DNA from 4 places in the Aneurinibacillus baijiui genome. Region 1 is predicted to be linked to each of the others. Evidence: riboswitches for the same ligand, from Rfam matches in the RefSeq annotation. Region 1 holds a riboswitch; each other region holds the start of a gene.

Region 1 (7,372 bases):
CATCCTCCTTCAGTTTCGTATTCATGCTTATTCCTTTCCTTACTATACTATGAATACGTGGTTGGTAAAAGAAGGTTTCTTCTATTTTAAAATGCCTTCGGATGCAGCCCTCTTGCCAATATGTCAAGCGTCTGCGGTGCACGAATACCCTCAGCGGCTGCCGAAAGCGGAAGAACAATAAATCTCTGGTTCACTATGGCCGGAGCTTCCGCAAGCTCTTTCTTTGAAAGCAGCACGTTCTTTTTCTCCTCAACTGTTTTAGCGCCATAGTCTATGATCACGATAACATCGGGATTATGATGTACGACCTCCTCCCAGCTCACTTCCGCCCACCCTTTTTCTATATCACTAAAAATATTCTTCCCTCCGGCTAATGCAATAAGGCTGGACATGTAGTTACCTGCCGCCGTTAAAGCCTTATCTTCACCGCTATCGTAGACAAACACGTTAAGCGGCTTTGTAACAGAGCCTACTTGCTTAACGGTTCGATCAATATCCTTCTGCATCGTGGCAATCAGAGTCTCCGCTCTCTCTTCCACATCGAAGATACGCCCGATATTGCGGATATCCTGATATACATTTTCTAGCGTAGGGAACGGAGTCGTAGACGACTCTTGAATGTAGGCCGGAATGCCGGCAGACGCTAACTCCTGCACCGTTCCCAATGCTTTCTCAGTAAAAGCGCTTTTCCATCCGGCATATGCAAAATCCGGAGCAGTTGCCATGAAAACTTCTTTTGATGGATATGCTTTTGACAGAACAGGAATCTTCGCATACGTATCCTTAAACTCAGGCAGAATGGCATCATCAAGATATGCGGTTCCTACCATTGAATCCTGCAAGCCTAGAGCCAGCATGATTTCTGTCGCATGCTGGTTTAATGCAACAGCTCGTTTGGGCGGCTGTGTGAATGTTAATGTATGTCCCAAATTGTTAATGGTGACTTTTTCGTAGGATGCGTTTTCCTTCTGCTGGGTCTTACCTAAAGACGCCTGTTCGACGGCAGATGAGGTACCAGAAGATGAACTGCATGCGGATAATAGGCCAACGACAAGCACTACTGCGATTCGTTGCAAAAATTGATTTCGTTTTCTCATATGTGCGTCGCTCCATCTGTTATTTTTTAAATGAGTTATTCGTTCGTACTGGACAGAAAAATAATATAGGGTGTATGTGTTACCGGATGTGTAATAATTTCTGTTTCTACCCCAAATACTTCACTCAATAATTCATACGTCAGCACATCAGACGGATTCCCCGAAGCAACGATACGCCCCTTCTGCATCACATACAAATAGTCACAGTACACAGCAGCCAAGTTTAGATCATGCAGCACAGCAACCAACGTTACATCAAGTCCCTTTGTCAGCTCCATTACCTGAAGTTGATGGCGGATATCAAGATGATTGGTCGGCTCATCAAGCAGAATGACCCGAGCCTGCTGAGCAAGTGCACGAGCAATAAGAACCCGCTGTTTTTCACCGCCAGATAAGCTCATAAAGCTGCGCGAGGCATAGTCTTCCATATGTACACAGGACAAAGCATACTCCACGATCAGCCGGTCTTCTTCCGTATCCGATTCGAACATCCGCTTATGCGGAGCCCGTCCCATTGCCACTATGTCTTCTACAGAAAAATCAAACTCCTGAGGGAATTCCTGTCCAACAACAGCCATTTTTTGAAATACGTCTCGCGAAGATAATTCGTATAGGTCTCGCTCGTTGAAGTGGATACACCCGGTATCCGGTTTTAATACACGATACATCGTCTTAAGCAGTGTGGATTTCCCGCTTCCATTCGGTCCAATAATTCCAACAAAGGCACCGTCCGGAACATCCAGCGATATATCTTGTATAATCGTCGCCTGCATCATACGCAGCGATACAGCATCCACCTGAATCATCACTCTCGCCCCCCTCCGAACGAATAAGAACTGCGCCGCAGCAGCCAAATAAAGAACGGACCTCCACATAATGCGGTAATAACTCCCACAGGCAGCTCTTCCGGCGCTAGCAGCATGCGAGCCAGCACATCGGACCAGATCGCTACAATTGAACCAATTAAAGCGCTAACCGGTAGCACATATCGATGATTCGAGCCTACAAATAGCCGGGCAAGATGGGGAATCATCAGGCCAATAAAGCCAATCGCTCCACTTACTGCCACGATCACTCCTGTCAGAAGAGAGGAGATGACAAACAATATTTTACGGAAAAAATGTGTGTTTACTCCCAGGGTTGTTGCCGCTTCCTCTCCCATTAACAGCGCATTAAGCGACCGGTACTGTACAAGTAGAAAAATCAAACCACAGACGACAAGCAACCCAGGAAGCGTGACATATTCCCACTTTGCTCCAGAAAAACTTCCCATAATCCAAAACATAACATCCCGCATTCCCTTTTCCTCCGGCGCCATCGTCACAATAAGGTTCGTTACTGCAGATAAAATAATTGATACCGACACACCTGCCAGCAGCAAGCGTGTTGTGTGCATTCGGCCGCCAACCTGTGCGAGTACGTAAACGGCGATCATGGAAAAAAGCGCGCCTAAAAAGGCACCAAGAGACAATGCGTATCTCCCCAGAAAAGAGAGTGCGCCAAACAAAATCGCAAGCGTAGCAGCAACAGAGGCACCAGAAGAAATCCCCAGAATATACGGGTCTGCGAGCGAATTGCGCACCAATGCCTGAATAACCACCCCTACGATTGCCAATCCAGCTCCAACTACCGCTCCGAGCAAAACGCGAGGAAACCGGATGTCCCATACAATGCTCTCCTGTGCCGCATGCCAATCCGGCTCAATCACAAAAGCTGAGCCTACTATTTTTGCTAGCGCAATTCTCCATACCGTAAGCGGAGAGATGCTGACAGGCCCAAGCATCACAGCCGCAGTAATTGATACCAGAAGCAGCACACACAAAATGACCAGAGCCATTCGCACACGAATATTCTGAGCTTTCTGTACGGACACATGCAAGTGTATCGACTTTCTCATCTTATGAACTCCTCTATCTTCCATCTCTTTTGGCTTGGCCACACAAAAAACCCCCGTCTTGACGGACGGGGGTCAGGTACGAAAATGCAGGTAACATCAAAAAGCCAAACGGCTGCCACTCATTCTCAATACACCTCTCCTTTCCGCGAAGGTAATTGTGGTGTCGCATCTTAGGTAGGTCTCCTGGCTTCCGGGTCCATGCCCTCTCTCGTCTTCCCCGATCATCAATCGAGTGACAATATGAAAGAGAACTATCCGGTTACAGTGGCGGGACCGCTCGGGACTTGCACCCGATTCCCTGTTACCCTTTGTATTTCACAAAGGCACCTAGCTGCATACAATGTAATTGTTATTACATATAGCATACATATAACACATATAGTAAACAACCTTTTTTATTGCTTTACTGTCAGCATCCCATTCATTTTGTGAACGGAGCCTCTCCAATAAAAGAAAATACTAATCAACGCTGCCAAAGTAAGCACTGAAAACATAACACTGCCGCCAAACTCAACAAGCAGCATACCGGCAAAGCCTGGTCCCAAAAAGGAACCCATTGTTGTAAAACTGAAGGCGCCATAATACGTACCGCGCACCGACTCCGGCGTAATCTCATCGATAATCGCATACTCAGCGGGCGCTATGAAGATCTCGCCCAACGTAAAAATAATCATAGAAAAAATGAACGTCCACACATTAAATGACAACGAGAAGCAGACACATCCTATCGCAAACAAAACGGAGCCGATCACAATCGAAAAAAAGGCGCTCCGCTTCTCAACCGCCCGTGCCACAGGCATGCTTCCGATGATGATGACAAGGGAGTGTACGGTCCATAATAACTGAATAAAATCCAACCCGCTCGTAAACTCCGCTGCAAAATATTGGGGTAGTACAACAGAAAATTGACCATGCACAGACATCGCCATGATTCCACCGCAAATAAACAAAAGAAGCGCCTTATCCTTCTGTATTACACCTAACGATTCTTTCAAAACCGGCCGGTGGATTCCAGAAGAGGAAATATCGGCAATCTTATATTTCCTTACGTACACCCACAGCAATACAAAATACATAAGAAAAATAACGGATGCTACAAAAAACGGCAGCGTACTCTCCGCTTTGACACCGGCGATCATACCGATGATGGGGCCAACCGCAAATCCGAGATTCGTAAACAGATAACGATACGAAAAAGCCCGTACCCGTTTTTTTGGCTCTGTCAAATCGGCAATCAACGCTTTGGCACACGGGTCAAAAAAAGCGGTAGCCATGCCTTTTAACAGGGTGAACAGCACTAGCATTATAGGATGAACACTTACCGCCAGCCCTATAAAAATAATTGCGGAGCCAAGCAGCGCTCCTAGCATGATGTTCTTGCGACCAAATCGATCCGACAGCACCCCGCCGGCAAGGCCGCCAAACATCCCTATCAGCGCACTGCCCCCTATGATAAATCCGATTGCCGGACCACTTAATCCAGTATAATGGGCTAGATAAATCGCAAAATACGGTACAACCATACTTAATCCGATGTATGTCAAAAAGCTGCCAAGAAACAAAATGCGTACGATGGGGTGAAAGTCCAAAATAGCATTGGGCTTCACATACGCTCCCCCTTCATGTACGCGGCAAGTCCCTCCTGCATCGCCTGCAGTCCCTCCGGACGCATACTATAAAATTCAATCCGCTCACTCATACGGTGCGCTCGGATTAGCCCTGCGGTACGCAGCATGGATAGGTGATAGTGTAGATTGCTTTTTACAAGTCCTGTCTTATGAAGAATCTCGGTGAATGTGCAGGTTGGGTGTTCATGCAGCAGCTTGAGGATGTAGATTCGATTTTTGTCAGCCAACGCTTGAAGCTGACGCTGTACGCGCTTGACGAGGAACGGGGCTTCCTCGATATCGACCGGATAGAGACATGTGAGTAGTCCTTGATATGAGTCGATGATGCTGTACGGTGCGGCATGATGCTGTGGAATGAGCAGCACCCGTTGTGTGGCTGCTACAGGTTCGATGCAGATGCCGTTTGTATAGGTCTCCACAATTTGCTTGGGATCTTCTCCCTTTGACAGAACGTCACGCAAAGAAGCTGCGCTATGTTCGAGCATAGGCAGAATCGAAGATTGACGCTGCTTGAAATAACAATGGTGCCATTCTTCTAGCAGGTGAATCAGATGATGCTGCACTTCTTGAAAATCCTTTGGGATCTTTGTCACCCAAGGAATCATCCGCTCATACAATTCAAGCGGCGAAATGGAGCCAAGCCAGGAAATAAACTGCTCTGGTGTGCGTTCACCGGGACACTGCCACACCAATAGACTTAAGCGATGCAGCACTTCCCATGCCTTTTCCGAAAGCTTAACGATCAGCTCTTCAGGCAGTTGTGCATTGACTTCCTTCACCCAGCCTCGACCCAATTCAGCACCCTTCATTGATTTGTTATTGATGTATTGATATAGACTGATAATCAACTCGTATGCCGGAGCCATATCCACTTCAACACGATACATATTCTCACCCACATTATTAGTTATATTTTTTTAGAACTTTTATTAGTTCTAATTTTATATAACTAAAAATTGTGCGTCAATCAACAAGTTCCATTCTTTTTTATTTTTTAGATTTTTTTGTGAAAGGTATAAAATTAGTATCTCGTACTATTAGTAAGTGTTATAATAGATAGGCAGTAATGAGAAGAGGAGATGACACATGAGCGATAAAGGCAACGGCCTCGCTTCAAAAGCGCGAATTACGGCCATCGGAAGCTATGTACCGGAGAGAGTTCTGACAAATGTTGAACTTGAAACAATGCTTGAAACAAACGATGAATGGATTATCCAACGCACAGGTATCAAAGAGCGGCGGATTGCACGTCCCGAGGAATTTACTTCTCACCTGTGCATACAAGCAATCCATGATTTGCTGCATACGTATAATCAATCAATCGAAGATGTGGATTTGATTTTGGTAGCAACGGCTACACCGGATTTTCCTTTTCCTAGCGTTGCAAGCCGCATCCAAGCCGCATTCGACATTCCAAATACAGGTGCCGTTGATATAAGTGCAGTATGTGCAGGATTCGTATACGGCTTACACCTAGCCAATGCACTCATTACCTCCGGCCTTCATCAAAAAGTGCTTGTCGTTGGAGGCGAAACATTCTCCAAAATTATGGACTATACAGACCGAACCTCCTGTATTCTTTTTGGAGATGGAGCCGGTGCTGTACTAATAGAGCACGATAACACAAAACCGAGTTTTCTATCGTTTCATCTTGGCTCTAAGGGCGAAGGCGGGGTACATCTATATCAAACCGGTCTAGCAAACCAAATGGACGGCAAGGCACTAAAAGATACCAAATGTCTTGTCCAAAATGGAAGAGAAGTGTATAAATGGGCCGTCTCGACTGTACCTGCTGGAATGAAAGATACCTTAGCAAAAATCTCATTCCCACTGCATGACGTTGACTGGTTTATCCCGCACAGCGCCAATATGCGAATGATTGAATCCATTTGCGAGAGAAGCGGATTCCCGCTATCCAAAACCTTAACAAGCCTCGAATATTTTGGCAATACTTCAGCGGCCTCCATTCCTCTTGCGCTGCATGCCGGAGTTCGGTCGGGGAAGGTGAAAGCAGGAGAACGCATCCTGTTATACGGATTCGGCGGCGGGCTTGTCCACGGCGGATTATTGATTGAATGGAATATATAAAGTCACTAAAGAGTCCAAACCTTATCCGTATGGTTTGGACTTCTTATCAAACAGCAGTCTACTCACCGCAGTTTATTTGGACGACTTATCTGCCCTAGTGCTTATACCATGACCTTCATACACCTTCTCCCAATCAAGCGACCTGGCCATCCGGTTCTCGATTTTGTCCAGCGGCGCAAAGCCATACTGAGCATACAGCCCATGGGCATCGTTTGTGGCCAGCATAAAACTGGTTCCCTTTACTTTTGGGTGTGCAACAATTAAGCTCAGCATCCATTTACTTAAGCCGCTGCCCCGATACTTCGGCAGCACAAACACATCAGCCAGCCAAGAAAAACGGGTAAAGTCGGACACGACACGGGCAAAACCGACCTGCTTTGCCGCAGTGGTAGACGGGTCGCCTTCATATATCCCGTAGCACAGGATCGAATGTTCAATCGCGGTGGCAACCAGCTCCCGGGGAATGCCCGATGCCCAGTACGACTCTTCAGCAAGAAAGCGCCAAATCATCTCGGTATCTAGATGGCGTTTATCGGTACTAATGACAAAGCCATCCTCTCTTCTCCAAAGGGCCTGCTCCTTTTGATCACACATCTTCTTGCTCCCCCTCACTTCACCCGTATGAACGTTTAAAAATTGTCTGGTATTTTAACCAACACATA
Region 2 (7,372 bases), on a different contig from region 1:
GATACAGCCGCTTCATTCCAGGCGTCGTAATTTTATTTGGATTGGAAGAGATTTTTATCGTATCTATCATATGTCCGTTTTCATCTTCAATGGCCGCCAGCTTATATACAGCACCAAGCGCCGGCTGATCATAGGCTGTGATGACTTTGGTTCCAATTCCCCACGCGTCAATTTTTGCCCCCTGCATTTTCAATGCGGCTATCGTATGCTCATCGAGATCATTGGAAGCGATAATCTTCGTGTTTACAAATCCGGCAGCATCCAGCATGATCCTTGCTTCTTTTGATAGACGGGCAAGATCTCCGCTATCTAGGCGAATGGCCGTAAAATTTATTTTTTCTCCCAGTTCCTTCGCTACTCTAATGGCCGTTGGAATACCGGACTTCAATGTATCATACGTATCTACCAAGAAAGTGCAGTCTTTGTGACGGCGAGCGTATTTATGAAAGGCGATATATTCATCCCTATACGCCTGCACCAGAGCATGGGCATGTGTACCGGAGACAGGAATGCCGAACTTCTTCCCTGCCCGCACATTGCTTGTCGCATCAAATCCGCCTATATAAGCGGCTCTTGTACCCCAGATGGCTGCGTCAAATTCATGGGCGCGCCGTGTCCCGAATTCCATCAGTCGATCTTCTCCGGCCACTTGCTTGATACGGGACGCTTTGGTGGCAATGAGGGTCTGATAGTTTACGATATTGAGCAGCGCAGTCTCAATTAATTGTGCTTCTGCAAGGGGCGCTTCAATACGTAGAATCGGCTCATTATGGAATACAATTTCTCCCTCACGCATTGCCCGAATCGTACCTGTAAAGCGAATCGTTTGTAAGTACGAAAGAAAATCTTCGCCATACCCGGCCTCTTCACGAAGATATGCAAGATCGCTTTCCGTAAAACAAAATGCTTCCATATACTCAATAATTCGTTCAAGTCCCGCAAATACACCATACCCGTTTCCAAATGGCAGCTTTCGAAAGTACAATTCAAACACGGCTTTTCGATTATGCATACCATCCTCCCAATACGTCTCTGTCATATTTATCTGATACAAATCGGTATGCAATGCCAGACTGTCATCAGTGTATCGCTTCTCCATTCGTAATCCCTCCCATGATGAATGTGAATGTCTTCTCTACAGGCTGCAAATCGTTGCACCAAGACAATGCTTCATATGTTGCAGCGCCCAATTATGCCCGACCTGATTAAAGCTTGCGACAGCATCCTCATGAACCGTAATGCGAAATCCCTTATTATAGGCATCTACAGCAGCATGCAAAACACAAATATCCGTACAGACGCCTACAAGATGTATCTCTTGAATCTGTCTTGCGCGCAGTTGAATTTCCAGATTGGTTCCGACAAAAGAGCTGTACCTTGTTTTATCCATATACATCACATTCCCCCTATCCTGATAGGTCGTGTATATATTTTGAAGTCGACCATATAACGCGCGTCCGCTCGTGCCTTCAATATTATGGGGAGGAAACAAAGTCGTCTCAGGATGATAAGGATCATGCGCCTGGTGTTTATCTACCGCAAACACAACATAATCTCCCTGCACAATTGCTTCTTCGGTGATGGTAGCAAGACGATTCTCAATCGCTGCACCCGGTTGGCCAACAGGCAAAGCCCCATCAATAAAATCCCTCGTGTAGTCAATGACAAGCAATGCTCTTTTCATTTTTCACATCTCCTTTTAAATTATCAATTATCAAATTGTTAATTATTAAGTATAAAAAAGGGTGATGGATTTATCTCCACCCTTTACAATATTACCGCCAGATCGACGGCGTTATCCATACATCAACAAAACGATACAACTGTGTTGGCCTCTTCGCCCTGCCTGTCGGTGTAGTAACCTTTGGCTTGTTATGCTCATCAAGCGCTTCTGTGATAAACGGTAATGATGGCGCTTTTCTGAAAAAAGCCGACTTTACGCTAATCACAGGGTCATCAATGACCGCAAGCAATACGGTCCGTAGTTCTTCTAACTTAAACTCCTCAGGCAAAAAATTCTTCGCTACGGTCGTTGTCAGCATATCTGATTTGACAACTTTCACCGCATCCTCAATGATTGCCCGATGATCAAAAGCCAACTGTATATTGCCAACCTCCGCTAAGTCGAACAACGCTACCTCCGCTGCATCATCTGCCGCTCTCCGCCTCGCCAAAGCCTCCTCTGATACAATCGCATAATGTGCATTGGAAATAATCCAGCCGCGCGGATCGCGTCCCCATGCATCATATACACCATAATGCTGGATATGAATATTCTCGACGCCTGTTTCCTCTCTCAGTTCCCGTTTAGCTGCTTCGTATGCCGTCTCCGGCGGTACAATAAAGCCCCCAGGCAGCGCCCATTTGCCACCTTCAATGTTCGGTTCACCTTCGGCATCAAGTGCAGCCCGTTTAATAAGCAATATTTTTACGGTACGCTTCATTTCATCTTTCTCATCAGAAACGATAGTGAATACAGCGATGTCACTCGTATAGCCATCCGGCGTACGATATTGTTTTGGGTCATAATTCGCCAATGCTTCTGCTTCGTCTTTGTATCTAGCCATTAGGATGACTCCTCCTCAACCACTTCAGGCAGTATCCCTGAGTAGAGTGTAAGGCTTCACTCAATCAAATTAAATTAACAATTTGTTATTTGTTAATAATATATGATATACGATGGAACTTTGCAACCCTTTTTATAAAAAAATCGCTATATCTCCTTTTGTTCACCATATCCGCGGCTGTAAGGTATAGAAGAATTGCTGCATTTGCTCAGATGAGACACTTTTTCCGATACGTGCCATCGCAAAATTAGCAGAATGCGCCTGTATATCAGGATCATCCGTATAGACCTCTTCCATCCCTGCTGATACGAGCAACCGCTTTAGCATACGCTTGTATTCATAGACATCTAATGTGCCGTGTTGTAAATCCCAGTGCCAGTAGTATTCAAAAGCAAGAACAATACATTGTTCAATATTTATCTCACTTTGAAAAAGCTTCTGTAGAATAGCAGAGGCAATATGGCGAGAGCGATAGGGAGGGGCTACTTCCAACGCTCCCATCATGCGGACATATGGAAGGGAAGCCCAGCGTTCTTCAGGCTCCGGCAGTAGAAGTGTAGCATATCCTACAATCGTGTCATGATGAACAGCAATACAAATGCGTGTTTGTTCTTGTGAGAGTATTGTTTGCAGACGAGCATGCTGTTCATCCGCCTTGCCAAAGCATGATAAGCCCGCATGCAGAGGATACGGCAATGATTGTTCCATAGATAAAGAAAGCAGCGTAACTCCTTCATTCTTTACCTGCATGCGTACCACCTCTTTCCTTTTCGCACTCAATCGGATACAAATAGTATGGCGGTAAATCATCCACAATGTGGTATTCTCCCAACTGGTGATTCTCCCACAGCACAATAAGAAAAAGTTCATGCGTGCCAAGGACTTGTCCTCTCATTCCGTCAAAGCGTTCCACGCGCATTCCTTCTATAAATAATTCATGCATCTTCATATCCTCCTTTTGTATACAAAAAAGCATCTCTTCCTAAAAGAAAAGATGCTCAAATAAGATCGTTATACGTTCAGACACCCACCGATCTCTTGAACACCTTCCCATCCTCGTGGTTTTACAGTGCTGTTCTTCATGGCAGGTCTCCTGGCTTACGAATCCTTGCTCCTCTCTACCTTCCCATTCCATCGTCATGGAACAGTGGTTTTGCATAAGAGTTGCTCCTCGTTTACAGTGGCGGGACCGCACCGGACTTGCACCGGTTTCCCTATTACGCATGCAAAGTAATGAATTACACACATGCACCATAAAGCAAAACTATGAAATTATAAACAAGCCAACCGATGCGTTACCCGGTGAATGCATCCCTTAGGATGGTTGTTTCTTTGTTCCGCCTATCTCAGCTTGCTGAGCCGGGAGAAACTCTCCCTTTTGATACGTATAGGTGATGTTGTGAGCATCATATGCCGCTTCCCCGCTAACAATCCGATTGATTAGTTGTTTTCCCGTCTCTGCCGTCATATCCTGATACCATATTCCTTCTGGATATTGAATCACGACACAAGCATCCGCACATCTGCCATTGCAGCGTGTACGTGTAGTGTGAATGAGGTCATCTGCAGCCAGATTAGCGATCTGCTCCCGTATCCCCTGCGTCACCTCTTCTCCTCCGCGCTTCATGCAGCTCCCTCCGTTGCATAGTAGAAGATGATGCCTCACCCCATGCAAATTTCGTGTAGCCATGTGTTTCACCTCTTGCAGCTAATATTTTTCATACAAAAAAGGCATCGTTCTCCATAGGAAAAAGATGCCCTTGTTACCGCATTCGCAAAAAGCTTAATGGAGTATCCCATTAACCATACGCAGCGCAGCACATCTCTCATCCTCGTGAGCTTGTTGTGTCATCATCTCAAGGCAGGTCTCCTGGCTTAGAATCATAAAGCCGCTGCTTCCTTCCCGCTTCGCTTACCATGAAGCAGTGGATATAACTTGCAGACAGCTCTCCTCATTACAGTGGCGGGACCGCGCCGGATTCACACCGGCTTCCCTCTTATGCTGCTATGAATCAATCATTGTGATTAGCAGCACCTTGAAATACATATGTACTTGTTACACAAATTATAACAATAGGTATACAAGAAAGCTATGATTTTATCATCTCTATGATCTTATAAGAGAGGAGGCCTATACTTCTTCAAAAGGGACCGCGCCTATATAGCGCAGCTTCACTCCATCGAGCACAGCTTCGACCACTCCACCGTTATACACATAATCATAGAGCAGCACCATCGTATTCGCCTCAAATGGCAGCGTCTCTCCTATACGCGTAAGCAGTGCGGGAAGAATGCTTTCCCAATAGGAATGCCCTTCAAGAAGCTCTGTAAGCGAAGAGGAAAGAGGACGGAACGAAACCTCTACAAAGTCCTCGTCAATATAGGTATCTTCCATGTTATACACCTGTACAAACGCAGGCGCTATCGCATCACCATCTTCATCATATGTGTACTCCATCAAGGTCTGTGCCTTCTCTTCATCCTCCGATCTACCAATCCAGATCGACACGATTGATTTCTCTTCCACTACTCTCTTCCTTTCTCTATCGATTGACCATAACAGGGTCGATCAGCTTGAATCCTATCCATATTTTCATTGTAGCAGCCACACTCTTTCAGCGGTAGACTGCATCATACATGCTGCTCGATCCGAAACATTCGCAATTCGGCATGCAGTTGATGAGATAACCTGCCTGTCTCCGCAACGCTAGCCGCCATCTCCTCCACTGTAGCTAATTGCTGTTCCGCCGCTGCCGATACTTGCTCTGAAGCGCTGGAGGCCTCTTCGATAATCGAAGAGATTTCTTCGAGCGCATGAAACACCTGCTGTGTATGAGCATTGACATGATCAAGAATAATCTGCATGCTTGCAGAGTCCTCCTGCGTGTGCTTTACTCGCTCTACAATCGATACAAGCGCTATCCCACCCCGTTCTATCATTTCCATCTGCTGTTCGAATGCATCTTCGCTTTGCTTTATGATCGTCATTGTCTCCAGCGTCTCTGATTGAATAGACTGAATTAACCCTGTAATCTTGCCGGCGGCTTGATTTGTTTCCTCCGCTAGCTTTCGCACTTCATCTGCTACAACAGCAAATCCGCGACCGTGCTCACCGGCACGCGCGGCTTCGATGGCTGCATTAAGAGCAAGCAGATTGGTTTGTGCAGAGATTTCGGTAATGACTGTAATAATCGTACTGATTTCCTTCGATCGTACGCCAAGGTTTTGCATGGTTTCCGCTGCTTTTTTTACAGTAGACATACTATAGGCCAAGTAATCAATCGCCTCATCCATCGCTCTTTTGCCTTCATCCGAGATTTGGACGGCTGCCCCCGTATTGTCTAGGTTACGATCCGCCTGCGCCTTAGCTTCGTGCACATGGTTTGTCATATTCTGCATCATCTGCAGAATATGCTGGGTCTGTTCTGCCTGACGCACACTGCCTGCGGCGACTTCCTGCATCGTCGTTGCCACCTGATGCGATGCCTGCTCCGTCTGTCCTGTAGCATGCGCTAGTTGTTCCGAGGAAGCCGCTACATGATCCACCGTATGCTGCACCTGCCGAATGAAGTGTGAGAGACGCGTCTCCATAATCTGAAACGAATGAGCAAGCTGCCCCACTTCATCTTTTCTGTTCGCGGATATCGCAAGTTCTGCTTCTACAGTGGATGTCAAATCACCGTTTGCAATTTTTTCCGCTGTTTTGCTAATCAAATGCAGAGGACGTAAACTTCTCTGAACGACATACATAAACAGCAGAATGGAAAACGCTAAAAGCAATAGGCTAGAAAGTATAAAAGTTGGAATATTAGAAGCCAGGATGTCTTGTGTAAGGGAGGCAACGAATGGTGCATGCAGATCGACGCCAAGCACACCGATGATGGCACCGTTTTCATCTTTAATCGGTGCAAAGGCTGAAAAATAATCGCCATACTTCTCATCGTGAATGAGGCCGCTATACGCAGTACGGCCTTGCAGAGCAGGTGCTACATCCTCAAAAGCCGTAGCCGTAACAGCTTCACCAATGGGCGAAGCCGTTTTCGAATGTTTCGGCTGTCCGTCCACCATGATATGCAGCGCATCTCCATCAACTGTAAGTGTATAAACATAGAGAGCACCAAGCTTTTCGCGTACGTCGTTTAGTGTATTGCGAATCGTCCAATATGCTTCATTTTCTTCAGGATGAGCGAGCAGTTTTTTGTACGTATTTATATCTACATAGGCGACCGTATTGGTAGCGGTCTGTGCACTATATGCCGAAATACCTTGTTCTACGGCCCGACTCACACTCCAATAGGAGAAAAAAGCACTGATGCCGACAACCAGAAGAACAAGCAGAGCAGCCGAAAGAGAGATTCGCATTCGTAGGCTCATATTTTCACCATTCCTTTCGTATCATTTCACCCGTGATTAGGTGAACAATTATACCCAATGCAACTTTATTGCCAAATGCTGTATGACAGAAGGTAAGCAGTTTGTTACCTATCACGTATGCAAGGTCGCATAAACGTATGTTTTTACGCATAAAAAAACAACCCAGAACGCAGTCCAGGCTGTTGTGTTCTCTTCTTACTTTTGGATGGAGGAAGATGGGCGAATCTCTTCCTGACGGAGCGCTCTTCTCAGTGTCGGCACAAGCAGTAAACTCAGTATTGCCCCTGCTAGACTGCTGATGAAAAACGGAGGAATAAATGCGAATGCGCCCGCACTTTTTCCAAGAAAAATCGAGGCAAGCGGTACCGATATGAAGGCACCGATGATCCCTGTGCCTACCACCTCACCCACAGCTCCCATAGAGGCTCTGC
Region 3 (7,372 bases), on a different contig from region 1:
TGTCCGGAAGTAGGAGCGATTTGGGCGAAGATTCCTTTATTGGCGGTCGATGTATATGTACCGCCCTCTACTGTCATATTCGTTACTTCAATCGGCGTTTGTTTATAGTTTCGAATCGAGATCGCACTGTCGATGGAAGAGACGATGTTGTTGTTTCGAATGATTAGGTTCTTGATTTTGGTGTCCGTCGCTGTCTCTGTGCGGGGCTTAATGCCAATTCCTGCTGATTTAGAGCGGATCGTGTTTCCTTCGATCAGTACCTGTTGAACTTCAAGGGACGGCAGATACGTCTCTAATAGAATGCCAAAGTGATCAGGAGCCGTAATCTTATTATTACGAAACACCAATTGGTCGCTGTTCCAGTTCTGCTTTACAATAATGCCGGGATAATCCACGCGTGTTGTAATGTTATTATTCTCAAATGTAAGATAGTCGCCGACAGTGGAGACACCGTTTAGTATTTCATTCTGCGATACGTTGATGTATTCTACATTTTCATGGGTATTCAATGCGCCAACTCGTGACTTTTCATAGTTATCAATAACGTTCTGTGTAATTGTGATATCGCGCGTTGGCTCCTGTCCGCCAAGCGAGAGGCCGTGGCGTCCGCCATGGAACCAGTTATTTTTAACCATAAGATGCTGAGAAGACGCGATGCTTAGGCCATAGCTTGTCCCGCTTCCTTCATACCAGCAATCGCTCGCCTCATTCTTCTCTAATGTACCGCCGTATGCATATGCGACACCGATTCCGCGTTCTCGGGCGCCGGCCACTTCAACATTATTGATCTGCACATCCTTTGCATATTGTACGATGAGACCGGCATGAGAAGAGTCACGCTCAATCATAAGATTTGTGATACTAATTTTTGGCATGGTGAGTTTATAGACAACGGTAGAAGCTGCATTGTAGGTGTCGAATAACGGATTGGTTAATGTAATGTCATTGCCTGCGACGGATTGAACCTCAGCCAGCTCACCACGATAATAATAGCTGCGTGCTGGGTTGAATAGATCGGTAGAGTGAAGTAAGACGATATCTCCAGGGGCGATGGAAAGGGCTGTGTTGATCGTATGGCTGCCTTTGACTGCATTGGTTGTTAATGGGGCGGATTCTTGTCTTGTGCCGCCGATGCTTACTAGAGTAGGTTGGGTGGAACGCTTACCGTCCAGTACGGTACCGGGCTCGCCCACAATAGAGATGGGGTTGCGTACGGTCGCTTTGATCGCAGAGACCTGGTATGTACCGGCCGGAAGAAATACCGTCCCTCCACCTGCCTGATCCGCTTTTTGGATCGCGCTCATAATGGCAGCCGAATCGTCTGCCTGATCATTTGCTTTTGCGCCAAAATCTCGTATATCCATGTATACATTTTGTATGTCCATAGTATTTACTGTTCCCGCTTTTGCTTCGTTTGACAAGCCAAAGCCAAAAAGTAAGAAAAATGAGATGAAAAATACAATGTATTGCTTCATGATAATCTTCCTTCCGAAGTCCTATCCTTGCTTATTTCTTGATGATTTAGGAAATAGGACGCTCCTTTATAAACTAAATCCGCTAGTAACAGTTAAATAATTCAAAATAATATGGGTCATATGATAGGAGTTATTCTCCCCTTTTCTTTTCTCTTTATACTTTTGTAAGTAATTTATACTATATATGTATAATATAGTAGACTTTATTATTCATATCAATATAGTGAAAAAGAAAGTAGTTACGAAATATTGAATATAAAACATATAAAAAAGGCAGGAAAAAAGACCACCTTACAATAGGTGGTCTCTACTCTTTTTGCTTTATGATGTAGATTCGATTCTTATCGGGAGTAAAATGGTGAGTCGTAAGCCTTGCTGCGGCCGGGATGTAAGCGATAGCGTACCATGCAGCTCATGAGCACGGCGTTCCATAGTTTGAAGACCAAATCCGTATACGATGTTCTCGCATCCGCGCCCCTCATCTTCTAATACAAAAGTGATCTCCCCATCCTTTTCTTGCAGCGTAAAATAAAAACGTGCGCTTTGTCCGTGCCGGATTCCATTCGTTAGCCCTTCCTGAAGAGCGTGGTACAGAAATTTTTTCTGTAAAGCATGGAGTTCGGGTAAGGGGGAGATCGAATAGGAAATATTCACGCCTGCATGCTTTTCTGTCAGATGGATTAATTGCTTCAATTCTTCCTCAAGATTAAGATCAGTCTCGTCCTCTTTAATCGTATGAATGGTGCGGCGGATTTCATTTAATCCATTACGCACAAGTTCTTGCGATAAGTCCAGTTTCTCAATCGCAAGCGGGAGGTTTTTGCTAAGGAGGCGTTTGCCGGCCTCAATCTGCACGACGGTAGTTGTTAAGGTATGTCCTACAATATCATGAATCTCTCCAGCGATTCGATTCCGCTCTGCAAGGGCGGACATCTCAGCCCGGGCTGCTGCCATTTCTTTAAGTGAGGACGTTAGCTTTTCTGTTCGTTCTATAACTTTTTCTTCAAGGGTATTATTCAATTCCTTTAACTCCCTTGAGATTCTCTCCACTTCAGTAAAGGCACGTGAAGACTTAATTGAGATCGTGAAGGATTGTACGAAGATAAACAAAAACAATCCGAATGGTGTCATGTTGCCGATGGGGACGATTTGATTGTAGTATAATACGTCATTAATCGCCGTAATTAGGAAAAACACAGCCACAGATGCATTGAGAAGTGCAAATTCTCTTCTTCGCATCACAATAAGGACGAGACACCCTATAAGATAAAAAATGCTGGCAAGCATAACTCCATAGAACGGAACGATTGCTTCCGTATAAAAAGTAGAAGGTGTCAGAACGGTAATCAGACTGAAAAGTGTTGATAAGATCTGTACTGTGCGAATAAAAATCGAATGAATGTCTTCCGGATATAGCGAACGAATGAACATTGAAAAAAACGGAAGAGCAAGGTAAAAGGCAAGATATTCAATGCGCAAAGCAAGGTCCCAGTTGAAGTCGGGCCACAGCTTAGTGAGGAGAACATCACGTCCGCTAATGATGGAGCGTACGCCGATCAGCATGCAGAATAAGCTAAAATACAGCGCTGATGTGTTCTTGCGGCGCAATAGATAAATAACAACATGATAGACTCCGACAATGAGAAGACTTGATGAGAGAGCTGCATCGAAGATCAGTCTCTTCTCCCGTAGATCTGTGATCTGCTTATAATCCCCGAGAAGAATCGGTTTCCAAATGCCACCCTTTTTATGGGCAAAGTTGGACACGTGAAAGGTGAGTGTCACCTGGTTATGTCGCGGATGAAAATAGACGACCTGCGTTATATCTTGCGGCTTCGTACTGTGCTTATTCATGCCGGGAGTACCTGCGGAAGCAGTAGGTGCTCCATTGATATAAAGCGTGTAGGATGTAAAAACAATCGGGATGTATAGAGCTTTGAGAGACATATTATCCGCAGGATTAAAGCGGATGGAAATTGTGTACGTTGCATATCCCTTACCGGAAAGAGAATGTCCCCCAACCTGTTTTCCATTCCATATCGAAGGAACAGAAATAGTGGACATCTCGGCTGTAGAGGCAGGCAGTGAGTTGCTCGGTGCAGTAAATTGCCCCCATGTAAGTCCCCACTCTCCATTCAGTTCAATAGGCCCCTGCTTAGCGAAGTTCCAACTGGAAGCATCGAGAATACCGAAAGATGCTACAGGCGGATTGGACCGGGCTGTGCAGCCGGTGAGGAATACGCACACACAAAGAATAACGAAGGCAAAAGCATTCCCCTTCATGCTAGGCAGCCCCCTTTTTATGTATGCTACTAGCAGGTGTTTACTTCGGTTCCACTCCTAAATCTTTTAAGTACACAATGGCTTTTGAGCGTTCATTCGTGCCGATTTTTGCATAGATCATGCTGACATAATTCTTCACGGTACCTTCACTGATATACAATGTTTTAGCGATTTGTCGGTTGTTCATGCCCTGAAGCATAAGAGCCGCAATCTCTTTCTCACGATCGGACAATTCGACTCCTTGCTGCTTAAGTCGTTCGGTATGAATCGTATGTTGTGCTTGAGAGGAGAAGTGTGAGAGGCGTGCCGCCAGTTTGGCGGCGATGACGGCAGGCAGCATGATCTGTCCTATGGCCGCGTCGCGGATGGTTGCAATCAGCTTATCACCCGGCATATCTTTCAATAAGAAGCCGCTTGCACCGTTGGATAGACCTTCTACGATGTACTCATCTTCTGCAAATGTCGTCAGAATGAGAATAAGGGTAGCAGGATAGTCTTTTTTAATTTTTTTGGTGCTCTCAATGCCATCCATGACCGGCATCTTAATATCCATCAAGACAATATCGGGTTGAAATTTTGCCACCATTTCATAGGCTTCGAGGCCGTTTTCTGTAGTGCCGATCACCTGCATATCGTCTTCTAAATCCAGTATTGTTCTAAGGCCCTCTCTCATAAGTGTCTGGTCGTCAGCAATCAGGATTTTGATCATACAGTTTTCCGCTCTCCTTATTACAGAGTTGGTATTTTTATTATAATTCTTTTTTACTAGAGATGGAGACGGTATATTCTCAAATTGTGTTATGAGATAGATAGTGTGCCTTATCGCTTATTATAAAGGCGTAGAAGTCACAATATAAGGGCGTACAGTCATAAAAATGGTCATAAAATACGGCATATTGAATATAGCGCTATTTTAGGGTGTGTGGTATAATGAGCACAATTTTAAACTGAATAGGAATAGCTTTATGGTACTTAAAATTCCGGTTATAGAAAGGAAGATCGGAATGGAAAGTTTAAAAGGGAAGTTCGGTGCAAAACCGACGCGGTCCCGCCACTGTGAAGAGGAGAACAATCCCATCGATTCACCCACTGCTTCGCCTGCGAAGCGGGAAGGGGGTGATTGTTCATTGACTCGAAGCCAGGAGACCTGCCGTAAAGAGCAACACTGCTACACCACGAGGATGGGTAGGTGTTCGAAGGGGCATGATGTACGCTTGGCTTGTTTGGTTAACCGATTGTGCGCTTTTGTATACCTAAGCATCTTTTCCGTGGGAGAGGATGCTTTTTTTATTTGTATATAGAGTTAAGAGGGGGAAGATGAATGAAACGAAAGCGTACGCTATCAAGCATAGCTGTGGTTTTGGGATTTGTGCTGTATTTCGTATGGAATGATCCGCAGACCGCTTATGCTATGCACATTATGGAAGGATTTCTGCCTGTAAAATGGGCCGTATTCTGGTGGGTATTATTTCTGCCCTTTTTCCTGTTGGGTGTTCGGTCATTGACACGGATTACAAGAGAAAACCCAGAGGCGAAGCTTCTGCTTGGTCTGGTAGGTGCTTTTGCTTTTGTTCTATCCGCACTAAAAATTCCTTCTGTAACAGGCAGCAGTTCACATCCGACGGGTGTAGGTCTTGGGGCAGCCTTGTTCGGTCCGCTTGCTATGACGGTACTAGGGACACTTGTTCTTCTGTTCCAAGCTCTTCTTCTCGCGCACGGAGGATTAACTACGCTAGGGGCTAACGCATTCTCTATGGCGGTAGTGGGACCCTTTGTTGCATATGCTGTGTACCAAGCGATCGCTCGTTCTACAGGAAAGCAGCGGCTGGCGATTTTTATGGCAGCCGCATTGGCTGATTTGACGACATATCTTGTAACTTCTGTACAACTGGCGCTTGCTTTTCCAGCGGCAAGCGGTGGCTTTGCGGCATCATTTGCAAAATTTGCAGGGATTTTTGCTGTAACCCAAGTGCCGCTGGCTATTAGTGAAGGATTATTGACGGTGCTTGTATGGAACTGGCTTGTTGCCTATAACGGAAAAGAATTGATGCAATTGCAATCTATTAGACGAGGAGCGTAACGATGAACAAATCAAAAGGTTGGTTAAATATCGTGCTTGTCCTTAGTGTCATCGCGCTGATTGCGCTTCCGCTTCTGCTCATCAAGGATTCTGAATTTGGAGGCGCAGATGGAGCGGCGGAGGAAGCCATCGGTGAAGTAGCACCGACTTACGAGCCGTGGAGTGAGCCATTGTTTGAGCTACCGGGCGGTGAGACGGAGAGTCTTTTGTTTGCTCTGCAGGCTGCGATTGGAGCCGGTATTATCGGGTATGGCATCGGTTATTATAAGGGCCGGTCTTTAAAGCGAGACCAGTTGGATGAAGATTCAGCTTGATGCCATCGCATATACGAACCGACTTCGTCATATTTATCCGGCGCAAAAGGTAGGCTTCGGGCTTTGCATGCTGTTGTTTGTCCTGCTATCACATACGTTGGTGCATGCTGCTGTGTTCATGTGGATGAGTGCATGGATTGTCCTTCGTGCCGGTATTTCGGGTCGGGTGTATGTGCGATTGCTTGGGGCAGTGACATTGTTCCTGATGCTCGGCCTGCCTCCGTTGGTGGTGGAGATATCCGCTGCACCACCAACGGACACGGTGTTATTCCAATTTTCTGCCGCCTCCTGGCACATATACGGAAGTAGAGAGGGCGTGGAGAAGGCTGGTATGCTGCTCATTCGTTCGCTGGCTTCGGTATCCTGCCTGTATTTTATCTTGTTGACGGTGCCGTTTACGGAATTGCTTACGGTCCTGCGGCGCGTAAAAGTGCCGGTGCTTCTAACTGATTTGCTGCTTGTTATGTACCGTTTCGTCTTTGTTTTTTTGGAGACGGCAGAACAGTTGTGGACCGCCCAGCAGGCACGGAGCGGGAGCGGAAGATTTCGAAAGAAAATACGGGATGCAGGTTTTCTGATCGTTCGGCTTTTTACCCGTACATTTCAGCGTTACCAGCAGCTTTCTATCGGACTTGCCGCCCGTGGGTTTACCGGCGATTTGCGGGTCATATCTACGGCATCTTTTTCAGGAGCGGGACGCTATGGGGTCGAGGCTGTTGTTGGTTTTGTTTTACTTGTGGCGCTTGAATGGTGGACGAGGAGGTAAGGTGGTTGGCTTGGATTATAGAAATGGATGATGTGTCCTATACATATCCGGGAAGCACGCAGCCTGCATTAGACGGGGTAACCCTGCGGATTCCCACGGGAGCCCGCTGTGCGCTAATTGGACATAACGGCTGCGGCAAATCGACACTATTCCTGCATCTGAATGGTATTTATCAACCGGAGCGCGGAGAGATGAGATGGAAGGGCGAGCCCTATATATATGGCCGAACCTTTTTATCAGAACTTAGACGAAAGGTAGGCCTGGTTTTTCAAGACCCGGAACAGCAGTTGATTGCAAGTACCGTTGCAGAAGATCTCTCTTACGGATTGTGCAATGCTGGCCTGGCCGAGAGCGAGATTAATCAAAGAGTAGCACATGCACTGTCGCGTTTTGGCTTAGATGAGCTGCATGCAAGGCCAGTGCATCATTTAAGCTTGGGTCAGAAAAAGCGTGT
Region 4 (7,372 bases), on a different contig from region 1:
GCAAACTGCTCCGATGTCCATCCTTTGGGAATAGGCGCCCAAATAAACATGGTTGCTTTCGGCTTTGGGATATTCCAGCCGATGGCTGCAAGTCCATCTACAAGAACATCACGCCGCTCCTGGTATGTCGCCGCATTCTTATTCTCATCAGGATGCAACATATCATGCTCCATGGCTACGACCGCAGCTTCCTGCACAGCCAAAAATACACCATAGTCAATATTGGATTTAATAACGGCAAGCGGCTTGATCACTTCTCGATTTCCAACTACATATCCGATTCGGCAGCCTGCCATATTGAAGCTTTTGGATAATGAATTAAATTCAACGCCAATTTCCTTCGCACCAGGAGTCTCTAGAAAGCTTGACGGACGGTAGCCGTCAAAGGCAAGCTCTGAATACGCCAGATCGTGCGCTACAATCAGTTGATTCTCTTTCGCAAATGCAACGACCTCTGCAAAAAACTCATCCGTCGCTATCGCAGCCACCGGATTGTTCGGGTAGTTCATTACCATCAGCTTCGCACGCTGCTTAATATCGGCCGGAATATTCGAAAAATCCGGAAGAAACCCATTCTCTTCACGCAACGGCAGCGGATAAATCTCTCCACCGGCAAGTGTTACACTGGCAAAATAAATCGGATACCCCGGGTCCGGTACAAGCACAACATCCCCGGGATCGATCCACCCCTGCGCCAGATGAGCGAGACCGTCCTGAGAACCCATTAGAGACAGCACTTCTGTTTGGGCATCAAGCGCAACACCGAAGCGGTGATGATACCATTTAGCTGTGGTCTCCCGGAAACGAACCGACCCTTCTGAGGTTGGATACCCGTAGTTCTCTGGCTTCTGTACCGCCTGCGCCAGCGCTTCCATTACAAGCGGAGAAGGCGGTTGATCGGGACTGCCGATCCCTAAATCAATTACATTTATACCTTGTGCCTGGATATTCTGCTTCCGCAGGTTCATCTCCGTAAAGATGGCGGATGAGAGATTGGACAGGCGTTCTGCCGGACGAATATTATGTAACGTTTTCATGGAGTCTCTCCCCTATTTCCACGTTTTCTCCATCGTTTCCTCTTTAAATCCAACCGTTGTTTTATTGTCATTGACAAGCAACGGACGCTTAATCAACTTTCCGTCTGAAGCAAGCAAGTCCAGCATCTCTTCATCTGACATATCCTTGAGCCGATCCTTTAAGCCAAGTTCCCGATACGATTGACCGCTTGTATTAAAAAACTTCTTCAGATCAAGTCCACTCTGCTGCCAATAGGTACGAAGCTGTTCCTTTGTTGGAGGCTGCTCTACAATCGGTACCTCATGATAAGCAATCCCCTCTTCATCCAGCCACTTTTTTGCTTTGCGGCATGTTCCACACTTGTTGTATAGATACGCTGTCACCTCTGTCATATATCTATATCCTCCTTTTCTATAGAATAGCATAAGAAAAACGGTATGCAAAAGAGCATACCATGAGATAAAATCCTAGCATTTATAGTGATCGCTCAAGAAGAATTTGCGGAATTTGCAAGTTCGGATGCGGCACAATAATAGGGGTAACTCCATACACATCTGATAGCGTCTTAGCTTCCATAATTTCATGGATGGTACCGCTATGCGTGATTGCGCCCTCTCCCATTAAAATCAGTCGGTCACAATACTGCGCCGCCAAATTCAAGTCATGCAGGACCAATACCGCCGTTCCATCCGTCTCCTTGCGCCATGTGCGTACAAGATTGAGAATCGCAATCTGATATCCGATATCTAGATACGTAGTCGGTTCATCAAGCAGCAGGATTTCCGGCTCCTGCGCCATGGCACAAGCAATGGAAACCCGCTGGCGTTCCCCACCGCTAAGCTGCTCCAATAATCTGCAGGCCATCCCTTCTAAACCGGTCCGCACGAGGGCATGCTGCACAGCCGCCTCATCCTCTGCAGCATTGCGCCGAAAAAGACTCCGATATGGATATCTTCCCATGGCTACCGCCTCTTCAACTGTAATCGGCAGCGGCAGAAGACCATCCTGACTCACAACAGCCATCTTGCGGGCCAACATTTTCGAGGAATAGGAAGCCAGTGGTTTATGATCAATCTGTATCTCTCCGGTGTCAGGGGTTAGAAGACGGGAGATCACCTTCACCAGCGAAGACTTCCCAGACCCGTTCGGGCCGATAATTCCTACTGTTTCGCCTTTTTGCACCTGAAATCTGATGTCTGATAATATTTGCCGTTGTCCAATGCGCAAGGATACGTCCGCTACTTCAATCAATCCGAGTGCCCCCCAGCATAATCCTTTATCATTCTACGCTCTTTTTAAAAAAACAGCCGTCTGCGCTTGCGCAGCAAATAACCGAAAAACGGTGCGCCCAAAAAGGCAGTGATAACCCCAATTGGCAGCTCCTGCGGCTCCATTAGCGTACGGGCGAGCGTATCAGCCGCAATTAACAGGATCGCTCCTGCGACAGCCGATACCGGAAGCAGGACACGATGATCGGAACCCACAATCGCACGCATCATATGCGGAACAATCAATCCAACGAAGCCAATTACGCCGGACACCGCTACCGCAGCTCCTGCTGTCAGTGAGGCCGCTAGCAGAACAATCAGCCGCGTCCGTCCCACATTCATGCCCAGATGGTGTGCCTTCTGCTCTCCAAGCGCGAGCAGATTCAACTCGCCTGCAAATAAAAAGATAAGCACACCGCCGGCAAGAATATAAGGAGCGATGGCAATGCCGGAAGACCAATCGCTCAGCGACAAGCTCCCCATCAGCCAATACAAAATACGCTGCATCTTCTCACCGGATATCGACATGATAAGAGATAACCCGGCTCCAAGAAATGCTTGTACTACGACCCCAGATAATAGAAGCGTCTCAATCTGCACCTTACCGGCAACATAGGCAAGCCGATATACAATAAATAATGTGCCAATCCCGCACACAAAGGCTACGAGCGGCAGCGTCCACTGCCCGAAAATTGCCAGCCCTTGTCCAAATAAAATGAAGGACGCTGCCCCAAGTGAAGCGCCGGATGATACGCCGAGAATATAGGGATCAGCGAGCGGATTGCGCAGCACTCCCTGATATGCAGCACCTGCTAGCGCCAACGCCGCCCCGACTAGAATGGCCAGCAGAATACGCGGCATACGGATATTCCACACGATCACTTCAGCCGCCTGTGACCATTCCTTCTCCACTCCGCTTACAAAAGGTAAACGGGAGAGAATGATCTTCCATACCGTATAAAAGGATAGCTCTGCACTTCCTATCGAAACACTGCCCACAATCATCACTACAAGTATAAAAAGAAGGGGAAGCAGCCAAAATCCCAGCTTCTTCCCAAATCCTCGTTGCTCTTCCTTCAACCCCATCATTCCTTATTTCCCGAACAATTCCGGGTGCAATTCCGCAGCAATTTCTTTGAGACCTTCGGTAATGCGTGGTCCCGGACGATTAACAACATCAGAGTCAACAGCGAACACCCGACCATTTTGCACAGCTTTTACATGCTGCCATTTTGGACGCTTCTTAATTTTTTCCGCACCCTCTTTATCATAGTAACCGTATGTGTTCAAAATGACATCGGGATTGCGCTGCAATACCTTTTCTTCGGATAGCTGCTTCCATCCTTCCAAATCTGCGGCAATGTTTTTGCCGCCTGACATCGTAATCATATCGTGGATAAATGTACCTGTACCCGCTGTAAACAGGGATGGGTCAACTTCAACCCATACATTTGGCCGCTTATCTTCGGCTACGGACTCTACTTTCTTTTTCACAGCTTCTACATCAGCCTTCATCTTATTCACTACATCAGCCGCTTTTGCATCATTGCCGGTTGCCTTACCGATCATCTCAATGGAAGTATAAATTTCATCAAAGTTTTTTGCTTCCATCACGACAACAGGAAGACCCGTTTTGCGCAAGGCATCAACCGCTTCCCCATTCCCGGTATCCGCAAGAATCAGATCCGGCTCTAGGGAAACGACCTTTTCCATATTAACTTTAAGATCACCGACTTTTTCTTTCTTTGTTACTTCCTCAGGATAGTTATCATAATTAGACACGCCTACGACCTTGTCGCCTGCACCCACTGCGTAAGCAATCTCTGTCGTACTCGGTATAATGGATACGATGCGCTCAGGCTTCTTCTCAAGCGTAACCTCTGTTCCTGTACCATCCTTAATAGTAAGTGGAAACTTCCCCGGTGCCTGGGCAGTTTCCCCACCGGCAGGTTGCTGTTCGCCTGACGGGGTAGACGCAGTGTTACCGCAGGCCGCAAGCAAAACAAGCAGCAGCGCCGCTAAGATCAATGATGTGTATCGTTTCATTCTCCCCACTCCTATGCTCTGAACTAAAATAAAAAACCCGCTTCAGCGAGGAAGGCGGGCATGTTGTGTCCGTAACAAAAGATGGTACGTCCAATACCGCCGCATTCCTTAATCCCCGAAGGCATGTGGTCGACTTGGCAAACAGGCAGGTCTCCTGACTCTAAGTTCATCGTACTCTCACATCCTTCCCACACACGATAAGTGTGCAGTGGACAGCAAGGCAAAAGTACTCCCCTATTACAGTGGCGGGACCGTGACGGATTTACACCGTGCTTCCCTATTATCTTCGCATGTGAAGACCTGTTCGCTTTATTATTTTTTAATTATAGGCGTACGGCCTTGATTTTACAACATCCAATGACGTGCATTCAGAATAACGGCCGCTGGTATACGGTGATTGTATTTCTTCCCTGCTTTTTTGCGAAGTAAAGCGCAGAGTCGGCTTGCTGCTGCAATTCCTCTTCAGTAGATGCCGAGTCAGGATATATATCGATTCCGATACTAAGCGAGGCTGTGAGAGTCTGTCCGTCTATGATAATCGGATGAAGAGACAGGTGTTTCTGCATATTCATAGCCTTCTCTACCGCCGCCTCTCTATCTGCACCGAACGAGAGGACAATAAACTCATCTCCCGCATACCGATACGCTTCATCCTCTGGTCCGAGCGCCTGTTGCATACTTTCTGCAATGCGACGCAGCAGCATATCTCCGACATGGTGACCATACGTATCATTAGCTTCTTTTAGTCGGTCGGAATCAATCATCAACAGTGCCAGTGACTGACCCTGCTTCTTAGCAGCATGAAGTCGATTGCGCAAATCAATTTGGAAGGCGCGACGATTCTTCAGACCTGTTAACTCATCTTTAATCGATAGCTCATAGACACGATCATAAAGTTCGGCCGTCTCTATCGCACTGGCGATTTGGGTACCGATCATCTCTAACAGTTCTTCATGCTCCTGCTTATAGGCGAATTCCCGGTAGCTCTGTGCCGTAATCACACCTTTGACTTCATCGCGCAGAATCATCGGCACAAAAATCAATGTATTGGTGTCCTGCGCAGGGTTGCCCCAGCGCATAATCGTTTTTTCCGACGATTCTTTTTCTGTATAAATATGTATAGTACGTCTCGTCTTCAATACCTGTGAGGTAATCCCCTCGCCAAAGCGCATCTCTTCTTCATATCGTACACCATCGTCAACAGCAAACGGAATGCGGATGTATTCATCGCCTTCTCGATATAAAGCAATAAAAAAGGCATCCGTGTCCATCACACGGGATACAAGCTCAAAAGCCTGTTCATAAATCTTTTCTTTATTAAATGTCTGGGTAGACGCCTGTTGGAAATCATGCACAATTTTCAAATGTTCAGACATCCAATGCAGCTTTTCCACTTTCGCATTTATTTCCGAAAGCTGCTGAAGCAGCGTACGATGAAGCTCTTTTTCCTTCTTCGGCAGCGGTATTCCTTCTATTTCTTCGGCCGCAAGGTCCAATGCAGCCGATGTAAGCTTTGTCTCTTTCATCTGACGCAGCAATATAGCATATCGAGTAAGCATCCCTTCATAGGGGGAGGAATATCCCTCACTTTTTGCACTCACATTCCGTTCCTCCTTTGCATGCATATGGCAGATGCAAAGAAAAAAGCAGACGGTCTCACTGACCTCCTGCTTCCTCTCCGATCAATCACTGATTTCTACCTGATAACCGCAGTACTTACGGACATTGAGCACACCATTCTCAAAAATTAAGTACTGACCTTTAATCCCGATTAAGCGATCTTCAATAACCGGCTGCTTGTCCAAATTGTAGGCTTTCACCTTCTCAATCTTCTCAAGAATCGGATAGGCAAACTCCACCCACTCATCTTCCTTCAGAATATACGGCTTATACGTATCAGGAAAATATTCGTAAATCTCTTCACGTAATGCAAGCAGGTCGATCAACTCAACATCGCCTTTTAGCATTTTACGCCAGTCCGTTTTATCCGCTACATATTGTGTTAAATATACCTCAAGCTCTCCTGCCATCCTGCGTGTCGGTACTTCGGCGATTGGAATGGCGCGAATCGCACCCTGATCCACCCATCGCTTCTTCTCATTATTCTTGCGAGTGAGCCCTACTTTTACACCGCTGCTAAGCGCAAGGTATACATAGTGCGGAATCATGCAATGGGCTTCTCCCCATTCGGGGTCGCGGCATGTGCCGAGATGATAATGGCATTCATGCGGCTTCACAATGCACAAATCATTTTCCGGAAGCTTGGTAAAGCAAGGATAACAATATCCGCTGTTATATGTTTTCTTGATGTTGCGCCCACAGTGGATACACTCCATACGCCCAAGCGAGGCAATGCGGACGGTATCGCCTATCCAATCATTTACCGGTATCGCCTCTTCATCAAGCTTTAGTCTATATTGTACAGGTTCTTCGTGCCGGTGGACGAATCCCTGAATGAATCCGGAATGCTTCACTCGTGTACTTCCTCCGGAATGTCGATAACTTTACGCAAAAATTCGCGTGTCCGCTCATTCTTCGGATTTGTAAATACTTCTTCCGGCTTTCCTTCTTCCATAATTACGCCCTGATCCATAAAAATAACCCGATCGCATACATCGCGGGCAAATCCCATCTCATGGGTAACAACAACCATCGTCATCCCTTCCTGTGCCAGCCCCTTCATAACAGCAAGCACTTCGCCGACCAATTCAGGGTCAAGCGCCGATGTCGGCTCATCAAACAACATAATTTTCGGATTCATGGCAAGCGCACGCGCAATGGCTACACGCTGCATCTGACCACCTGAGAGCTTCTCCGGGTATACATCAGCCTTATCGCGCAGGCCTACCTTTTCAAGAAGACGCAATGCTTTCTCCCGCGCCTGAGACGAGTTCTCTTTCAACACTTTCATCGGAGCCAGCATTACATTTTCTACAACGGTCTTGTGCGGGAACAAATTAAAACGCTGAAACACCATGCCTACTTCCGTGCGAACCTGATTAATATTCACCTTGGAATCAGACAGATCGTGTCCATTGATG

What was found. Region 1 has a riboswitch for cobalamin ahead of AB3351_RS09140 (FecCD family ABC transporter permease). Riboswitches for the same ligand answer to the same signal wherever they lie in the genome.
Region 2: another riboswitch for cobalamin. It lies ahead of AB3351_RS01570 ((2Fe-2S) ferredoxin domain-containing protein); the one in region 1 lies ahead of AB3351_RS09140 (FecCD family ABC transporter permease).
Region 3: another riboswitch for cobalamin. It lies ahead of AB3351_RS21990 (energy-coupling factor ABC transporter permease); the one in region 1 lies ahead of AB3351_RS09140 (FecCD family ABC transporter permease).
Region 4: another riboswitch for cobalamin. It lies ahead of AB3351_RS15785 (ABC transporter substrate-binding protein); the one in region 1 lies ahead of AB3351_RS09140 (FecCD family ABC transporter permease).

Annotation. Positions count from the first base shown of each region.
Region 1 covers NZ_JBFTXJ020000003.1:528,461-535,832, reverse strand. Annotated here, with positions in the region: gene AB3351_RS09150 (ABC transporter substrate-binding protein) at 87-1,097, opposite strand; gene AB3351_RS09145 (ABC transporter ATP-binding protein) at 1,133-1,906, opposite strand; gene AB3351_RS09140 (FecCD family ABC transporter permease) at 1,903-2,994, opposite strand; cobalamin riboswitch at 3,152-3,338, opposite strand; gene AB3351_RS09135 (MDR family MFS transporter) at 3,390-4,601, opposite strand; gene AB3351_RS09130 (ArsR/SmtB family transcription factor) at 4,598-5,509, opposite strand; gene AB3351_RS09125 (ketoacyl-ACP synthase III) at 5,709-6,710, shown strand; gene AB3351_RS09120 (GNAT family N-acetyltransferase) at 6,783-7,304, opposite strand; gene AB3351_RS09115 (hypothetical protein) at 7,340-7,372, opposite strand, start outside.
Region 2 covers NZ_JBFTXJ020000001.1:321,516-328,887, reverse strand. Annotated here, with positions in the region: gene AB3351_RS01595 (nicotinate phosphoribosyltransferase) at 1-1,099, opposite strand, end outside; gene AB3351_RS01590 (cysteine hydrolase family protein) at 1,136-1,684, opposite strand; gene AB3351_RS01585 (NUDIX domain-containing protein) at 1,776-2,567, opposite strand; gene AB3351_RS01580 (GNAT family N-acetyltransferase) at 2,730-3,317, opposite strand; gene AB3351_RS01575 (hypothetical protein) at 3,301-3,510, opposite strand; cobalamin riboswitch at 3,634-3,838, opposite strand; gene AB3351_RS01570 ((2Fe-2S) ferredoxin domain-containing protein) at 3,883-4,257, opposite strand; cobalamin riboswitch at 4,411-4,621, opposite strand; gene AB3351_RS01565 (immunity 22 family protein) at 4,699-5,094, opposite strand; gene AB3351_RS01560 (methyl-accepting chemotaxis protein) at 5,199-6,941, opposite strand; gene thiW (energy coupling factor transporter S component ThiW) at 7,137-7,372, opposite strand, start outside.
Region 3 covers NZ_JBFTXJ020000019.1:45,759-53,130, reverse strand. Annotated here, with positions in the region: gene AB3351_RS22005 (right-handed parallel beta-helix repeat-containing protein) at 1-1,475, opposite strand, end outside; gene AB3351_RS22000 (sensor histidine kinase) at 1,797-3,758, opposite strand; gene AB3351_RS21995 (response regulator) at 3,799-4,467, opposite strand; cobalamin riboswitch at 4,708-4,927, shown strand; gene AB3351_RS21990 (energy-coupling factor ABC transporter permease) at 5,080-5,838, shown strand; gene AB3351_RS21985 (energy-coupling factor ABC transporter substrate-binding protein) at 5,841-6,152, shown strand; gene cbiQ (cobalt ECF transporter T component CbiQ) at 6,136-6,918, shown strand; gene AB3351_RS21975 (energy-coupling factor ABC transporter ATP-binding protein) at 6,942-7,372, shown strand, end outside.
Region 4 covers NZ_JBFTXJ020000008.1:141,615-148,986, forward strand. Annotated here, with positions in the region: gene AB3351_RS15765 (LL-diaminopimelate aminotransferase) at 1-1,037, opposite strand, end outside; gene AB3351_RS15770 (arsenate reductase family protein) at 1,050-1,409, opposite strand; gene AB3351_RS15775 (ABC transporter ATP-binding protein) at 1,492-2,268, opposite strand; gene AB3351_RS15780 (FecCD family ABC transporter permease) at 2,313-3,374, opposite strand; gene AB3351_RS15785 (ABC transporter substrate-binding protein) at 3,378-4,331, opposite strand; gene AB3351_RS15790 (hypothetical protein) at 4,355-4,501, opposite strand; cobalamin riboswitch at 4,459-4,650, opposite strand; gene AB3351_RS15795 (sensor domain-containing diguanylate cyclase) at 4,700-5,932, opposite strand; gene AB3351_RS15800 (DUF2797 domain-containing protein) at 6,014-6,805, opposite strand; gene AB3351_RS15805 (amino acid ABC transporter ATP-binding protein) at 6,802-7,372, opposite strand, start outside.